One region of the Paenibacillus sp. F411 genome, then DNA from elsewhere that is predicted to be linked to it. Evidence: predicted binding sites of a transcription regulator. Region 1 holds the regulator's gene; the other holds the start of a gene.

Region 1 (3,652 bases):
ATTGCCGCCCTTTGCTGACGTCTCAATAACGACAGAGCCGTTCAAAAGCCGAATCTTGCTAATTTCGGAAGGTGATAGCTTCCGTTCGCGATTGAATTTGAACGTTGACAGCGTATTTCGGCCAACCTTCAAGAACGGCTTTCTCAAAAAAATCATGATCGCAAGCAGCACATACAGACTAACTCCTACCCAGTTCAGAACGTCGCTTGCTCCAGCCGCGCTCGCTGTAGCTCTGCCCAACAAAGCGTACAGACCTGCCAGGGCCAGAAGCACAATCGGCAGTACATATTTACGACCCTTAAAAATGTGTCCATCAGCCGCTGTACCGTTACCGCCAATAGAGGTCTGGCCCTGCTTCTTACGCTGTTTATTGACCTGGGCCAGGTTCTTGCTTACTTTTCTTTCCCATGAACGAGACATGTCCTTACCCCTTTATTCATGTTTATTTAAAAAGCAGACTTAATGCTTTAAGCCTTTCCCTTTACCGGGCTCTTCATCAACAAATTCAATGGAATCCAGCTGCTGCCGGAAATTTCTTCTTATATTATTGAGATAGATTTCACGAAGCTCAGCACGCTCCTGCTGCTCCTGCTCCGTTAACCCCTCCGTCTTATTCTTTCTCGCGAGAACGTTAATACGCTCCACCAATGCATCAATGTCCATCTGAATACCTCCACTTATATGTTCATTTCTAACTGTGACATGAGAAAAAGAGCTTGTCAAGAAAGCGGCCTTGACCAAGCTCTTTATTATGAAAGAGTCAGATATATTATATCATCATCTGTGAAGAAACAGATACGTCATTTTAAATAATGCAGATCAAGGGGAATGAGTATAAGATAAGCCTATTTCCTATGACAGTTTAGTAGAGGGGTAAACTCAGAACCTCTCCGAATTTAATATCATGGCTATTCAGTCCGTTAAACTTCGCAATGGTATGAATATAGTCACGGATGTCCATGGAATCCGGCTTGTGACTAGCTGCAATGCTCCATAAGGTGTCACCTGACTGCACAACGATCTCCCTCACCTCAGCAGGTTCCTCTTCCCCGTTTGCAAATACAGTCAATGCGCTGCTAAAGCCCAGAAAGAACACGAACAGAATGCCTAACAGCTTGTTGCGGTTTAAAGACATTATGTAATTCAAAGCTTGAGATAAGGACTTCCTCCCCTGTGCACTAGCTTGCGGCTGCGCCGGGTGGTCATAAATACTCCGATAAGTACTATATTTCAGCATGTCGATCATCTCCCAAACAAATGTTCTGTTTGAATCTACTATAACAAGAACACTTGTTTGTTTCAAGCGTTTTTTACGAACAATTGTTCCGAGAAAAATTATTTAGAACTAATGTTTGTACGAACGGTAGTTCTATGTTATACTTTTACCAAACGTTACATAAATGGGGTTGATAAGGAATGTCGAAGATATCCAGCCGCCAATTGGCCATATTGGAATTTATCCGTACAGAAGTACGCAGTAAAGGGTATCCGCCTTCAGTTCGTGAGATTGGCGAAGCCGTCGGACTGGCCTCCAGCTCTACGGTACACGGTCATTTAGACCGTCTGGAGAAGAAGGGCCTGATTCGCCGAGACCCTACTAAGCCTAGAGCGATTGAACTGCTGGGCCAGGAAGAGTCAGAGAGCAGCAATCTTTTCACGCATACGATTTCCAGAGTGCCTGTAGTCGGTAAGGTTACCGCCGGCGTTCCGATCACCGCTACGGAGAATATTGAAGATTACTTCCCGCTGCCTCAGCATTTTGTTGGCGATGACAAGATTTTCATGCTTTCCGTCGCTGGCGACAGTATGGTTGAGGCCGGAATCATCAATGGAGATTACGTGATCGTAAGACAGCAGCAGACCGCGGACAATGGAGATATTGTCGTCGCCATGACCGAAGAGGACGAAGCTACAGTCAAGACCTTCTATAAGGAAAAGGATCATATCCGTCTTCAGCCAGAGAACTCGGCGTACGAGCCGCTTCGCTTGAATCATGTGTCGATTTTAGGTAAAGTAGTAGGCATTTTTAGAGATATTCATTAGGAATATTCACCATCTAATTAAGAGAAGATGACCTCTGTACTTTGTGCAGGGTTATCTTTTTTGTTGTTGCTTCCGATATAAAAAAGCTGCCACTGTATCATAAAATTATAAAACATAAATTTTGGAGTTTAGAAATTCTTTAGATAAGACTGAATGGCTCTTGTAGCTTTTTTTGTTATTTCGCTATCTATTTTAGCCTCTGCATTCTGGTGGACAATAATTATCAAGTTTTTATAGCTAAAAGTTAAAATATCTGTTTTTTGAGATAGGTTCTGATCAATGTCAGATAGACCTTTAGTTTTACTATATTCAATAATGTCGTTTCCTATAAAATTTTTAGTGTAGGCAAACTTTATAATTACTTGCTTAGTGGTATCTTCATCTTCAAAAATTAGCATTCTTTGAGTTGTTCGTATTGGTGTGTTATTTTCTATCTTTCCTTCCAAAGATAAAATCTCTCGTGTGTTAAACGATAAATCCTTATCGACTATTACTAACTCCTCTTCAAAAGTTCCGTTTTTTAAGTCAAATCCTTCAATTTTTAAAGTTTTAGCAGAATCAAAAAATAGTTTGTCAAAATTTTCATACGTTATCACTTGATTTGATAATGCATTGTTATCTGGTACAGGTTTATTAACTTCATGAGTATCCTTCGTAACTTCAACCTCCCCCTTACAACCCATAATGAATAATAGCGTCGTAATTAATATAAGCAAAACACGTAACTTTCTCATCATCTCTCCTCCTAGAAAACAATTTTTCTATTTGTATTCTTCTATCCTATGATTGCACATCATATTAAGGAAGACATTATGTAATGTCCCAAATTCACACTGTTTCCCGTGCCTTACTTTGATGCACAAGGATGAACAGATACGCCAAGTCGCAGAGGTTTCGTTAAACTAACAACCATCCAATTTGATGAGAACACAATGCGGAAAAAGGTGTCTAAACTACTGTCACGCTGGGCTTCAATTCTGCGAAAACGACCTACAAGATGGCAAAAGCCGATCCCTAAAAAAGCTCCGTTTCACGAGGAAAGCATGCCAGCGCTAAAAAACAAATGGTGGACGGGCGTATCGATCATCTGCAATTTGAGAATGAGTCAATAATTCCTACTTACCTGACCGCCTTACAATACAACTGGTGTCCCTTGAAGCAAACCACGGCTGACTGTCTTAAGTTTTTTGCCCGAGTACATTCCTGAGTTGAACCCTGATGAAGGTTTGTAGAAGTACTTAAAACAGGACGTCGTTCACTGTGTATTATTCAGTTAATTCTACCACATATATACTAGCTCTTTATGAGGAAGATAAATTTTCCATCTATCAGATTATTTGGATCACTTGCTTGTTTGGATTTAAATTTTATAGTTCGGTTTTGAGCCTAAATATCGTTTTTATATTTAATTATTGGAAATCCCCGTTTACTCTCAAACATGTATAAGAACGCTTAGGTCACGGAAGGATGAAAATCACATCTACTGCGTACGCTCACGTGTCTAAAAAACTTGAGGCTACGAATATGTATAAGTACGAGTGTCACATTAAAAACATTTTCGAGTAATTTGTGGGTGAATTGTGGGTGTTCAAATATATTCCTTATACCG
Region 2 (3,652 bases), on a different contig from region 1:
TGTTCTCAAACGGGACTGCCCTGGCCGGCGGTCTTTTTTCATTTCCACTTCATTTTCTGCGAATCGGATCATGGTGTTTAGATAGGTAATTCCATCAATCAACTTGTTAGGATGTATCATTTTATCCGGATTACGAACAATGATATGCAGGTTATGTTCAGCATTTCTTCCCGCCTGCAAAGCTTGTCTTACCAAATCACTTCTCAACATACAGAAACCTCATTTCATATACTTTTTCGATTTCATGACTGAGCGGTGCTCTTTCCAAGTAGCGAGCCATGAAAAGGAATATTCTTTACACAGCACCGCCGCTAGATGGGTCAGCGCGGTGATCGCCTCGACCGTTTCCATAAGCAGCCGCTTAATCTGCTGGCGTTCCGACTCATCGATCTGCTCATTTGTCTTGCTAATAGGAGCTTGTCCGGATGCAGTAAGCACTTCTTTGATCTCTTCCACGCTCTTGATTAATACACTCGCCCTATGTAAATCCACATTGTTGAGCCAAGGTGCAAAGGCGCCACCGGTCACTTCTCCGGCTGCCGCAATGTATAACTGACCGTCATCGTAATACTGGGTGGTAGATGCCATAACTTCTTTGGATGGCTTCCTTGTGCCCTTTATGACTTTTCCAATGAGTGAGGCATCTACATGTGCTGCAGTCCCGGCATTCCCTCTTGTGTCTCCTTTGCGTTTTAATACTTCATCGAGTGCTGATCCGAATTGTCCGATTGCCATATCTCGATCTTCTCCTTTGTCCGATTATTGGGATGATGACGGACAAGGAAATGCTGTAATATGAAGTTGTTAGTAAGACTTTCCCCTCTCGTCATCCCCTTCGCCGCTGGCAGCTGGTACCGCTCCAGCGGCTTTCTTCTATCCTCTTCAAGTTTTCATGCGCTTCCTTCAGCACCCGTTTCCGCTCAAGCTTTGATATACTTTCGTGATTTATAGAATAATGTGGGAGCGACATGTTCAATGCGATCTCAGTATCGATGTTTTTTAGCAACCTTCTGGTAACAATGGCTGATACACAGGCGGATCGAGATGTTTGACGTACCCATCTAAATCGCATCCTAGGCTCCTTCCTCGAGCTCAACATCTTCCTTTTTCTCTGGATGAGGAGCCTCGTGTACGATTCTTAGGGCTTCGACCATCCTCTCCATGTCTGGCTCATATTCAGCTCGATAAGTTATTCCCGATGGATTACCCATGTTCTTCTCCTCCTAATTCAAATTCCAAAAGGACATAGCAACTTCAGCTCGGCTCAAGATTGACTTCTTAAGAATCAGGCGTTCCACGTACTTCTTATATGTCCTGGATGTTATTCCACTTTTCACACCACTTCTCTATTTTGCTATTTTAGCAAATCCGAGACCAAAAAAATTTTCAATTCTACATTCTAATTTATTTGCAAGTGCAGGCAACTGGTTCGCTTTGAAAGAGTAACTCCCCTCCTCATACTTCATATATGTTGATGCATTCTTAAAACCTAACGATTCAGCCAAGTCCTGTAATGATAATCCCAGCTCAAGTCTCCGCTGCTTTACAAACTCCAGATTTACTTCACTGGTGAATTGCTCTGACTTTTTACCCACTTTACACCTCCTCGCTAATTTGCTGTTTCAGCAAACCTTCTTGCTTTAATATACATTGCTGTTTTAGCAAAGTCAATCACTTTTTTGTTGTTTTAGCAAAATAGTTTTTTCTGTTTTAGAAAAATGTTAGAATATCATTGCCATATTAGAAAACAATGAGGAGAGTGGCATACTTGTCCGTTGCTGGAGACCGTATTAAAAAATTAAGAGAACGCGAAGGTCTCACTCAACTTGATCTGGCAAATAAAATTGGGATTAATAATAGTGTTCTTTCGCGTATCGAAGCAGGCAAACGTCCTGTTGAGGATGTTGAAATGAATGCATTTGCTGATTTCTTTGATGTCACTACCGATTATTTACTTGGTAGAACAGACTACCCTAAGGGTTACCAGACGAATATGTCATTTTACGGTGGACCAGAACAATACACACAGGATGAAATAGAGGAAATGGAGGCAGCCCTTGAGAGATATCGCGATATGAAACGCCGGGCAGCTGAACAAGCAAAGAAAGACTCGAAGAAATAACAAGCACTCCAGCCTATGGGAATATATAAGGATTATAAGTAACTTTCTGCTTAACAGCCCTATCGGGCTTTTCTTTTACATCAATAAACGAACATACATTCCCTTTTCGAGGTGTATACATGATTTTTCCTAACTATTACGAAACTACACTGGAGCAGTGGGTATCTAATCGTTACCGTGCAAGTCGTATCCTTCAACCAGAGGATATGGATTTAGATCGGATCAGTGAGGTATTTCTTGTTGATCTACGTTATGATCAATGCCTGCCATTTTCTGATAATGAAGAGAGAGTTATCTTCTTAAACAAGAGGGACCCCCATCCTATTGCACGGATGGTATACTTCCATGAACTCTGCCATGTGCTTAGACATGCCGGAGATCAACGAAGAATGAACAAACTCTTTAGAGATGGCCAGGAAGCTGATGCAAAAGCCTTCCTGTTATACGCGTCAATGCCTTTCTTTATGATTTCTCAACTTGACATCCCCGAAAACCAAAAGGGCGCAACATATTATCTAGCGAAATTGTTTAGTGTACCTCCAAAACTTGCTAAGCAGCGACTCCTTCAAATTCAAAGAAGAGAGCTCCAAAGCACCCTGATGTTGTCTAGGTTACCTATTGCAGGTGATGAGCCGGTTAACGTCCCGACAGAAACACAAATCTATGCATATTACGATCCAGCGGGCAATCTGGAGTGCCCATCACAGTTGATACTGCATATTGATGAACAAACTTTACATACATGTGATGTGCTTCAGTTTTCTTTAGACGATTCCCTTGCTCATATTGATGAGAGTGAACTACATGTTTTTGCTGCTTGCCTACCTGTATTAAGCGATGACCTAGATTACAAAGATGGCAAAATCAGCTTAAAACTTCGTCATCTCACAAACAGATACAATTATGCTTCACAAAGCTTTGTGATTCAGATGAAAGAACTCAAAACTGTTATGGAATTTAACGGAGCATATTGCAAATAAGGAGGATTTTCCTATGATAAATTTTGCCTCAGATAATGAAATCAAAGATGTTGCCATATACCCTCGGGTCTCCAGTGACGATCAACAAGAACGTGAAACCATCCAGAGCCAGATTGAATTTGCAATCAAATATTGTGAGCTTCATGGTTTAAATATTGTTGATTGGTATAAAGATGATGGAGTCTCAGGAACCGTCCCTCTTAATGAACGGCCGGAAGGCAAACGACTTTTAGAGGATGCTATGGCTGGTAAGTTCAAAAGCGTCCTTATATATAATATGAAACGTCTTGGTAGGAAGGCTCGAGTGACACTTGATGCCATCTATGAGCTCGAAGAATACGGAGTTACTATCAAATCCATGACCGAACCTTTTGATACCAGTACGCCAATGGGTAGATTCGTCATTACTGTCCTGGCTGGTCAAGCTGAGTTTGATCGAGATACCCTCCTCGAAACCCTCTGGCATGGTGCGAATCGAGTTGCTCGCCAAGGTCAATGGCTGGGGGGGATCGTACCATATGGATATGTGGTTGTAGATAAATTTCTTCAA

What was found. Region 1 encodes LexA, which represses DNA repair genes until DNA is damaged. Its sites were predicted from a motif close to CGAACATATGTTCG; they were not measured.
Region 2: a site for LexA is predicted at 2,211-2,224, ahead of JJQ72_RS02065 (ImmA/IrrE family metallo-endopeptidase). Genes of this name have one in related genera too.

What each region holds. Positions count from the first base shown of each region.
Region 1 covers NZ_JAGFIP010000002.1:233,260-236,911, forward strand. Annotated here, with positions in the region: gene JJQ72_RS03510 (hypothetical protein) at 1-420, opposite strand, end outside; gene JJQ72_RS03515 (DUF896 domain-containing protein) at 460-663, opposite strand; gene JJQ72_RS03520 (LysM peptidoglycan-binding domain-containing protein) at 863-1,237, opposite strand; gene lexA (transcriptional repressor LexA) at 1,417-2,043, shown strand; gene JJQ72_RS03530 (hypothetical protein) at 2,172-2,780, opposite strand.
Region 2 covers NZ_JAGFIP010000001.1:461,591-465,242, reverse strand. Annotated here, with positions in the region: gene JJQ72_RS02090 (hypothetical protein) at 1-210, opposite strand, end outside; gene JJQ72_RS02085 (XRE family transcriptional regulator) at 220-735, opposite strand; gene JJQ72_RS02080 (hypothetical protein) at 1,074-1,211, opposite strand; gene JJQ72_RS02075 (helix-turn-helix domain-containing protein) at 1,347-1,595, opposite strand; gene JJQ72_RS02070 (helix-turn-helix domain-containing protein) at 1,769-2,122, shown strand; gene JJQ72_RS02065 (ImmA/IrrE family metallo-endopeptidase) at 2,242-3,102, shown strand; partial or broken gene JJQ72_RS02060 (recombinase family protein) at 3,116-3,652, shown strand, end outside.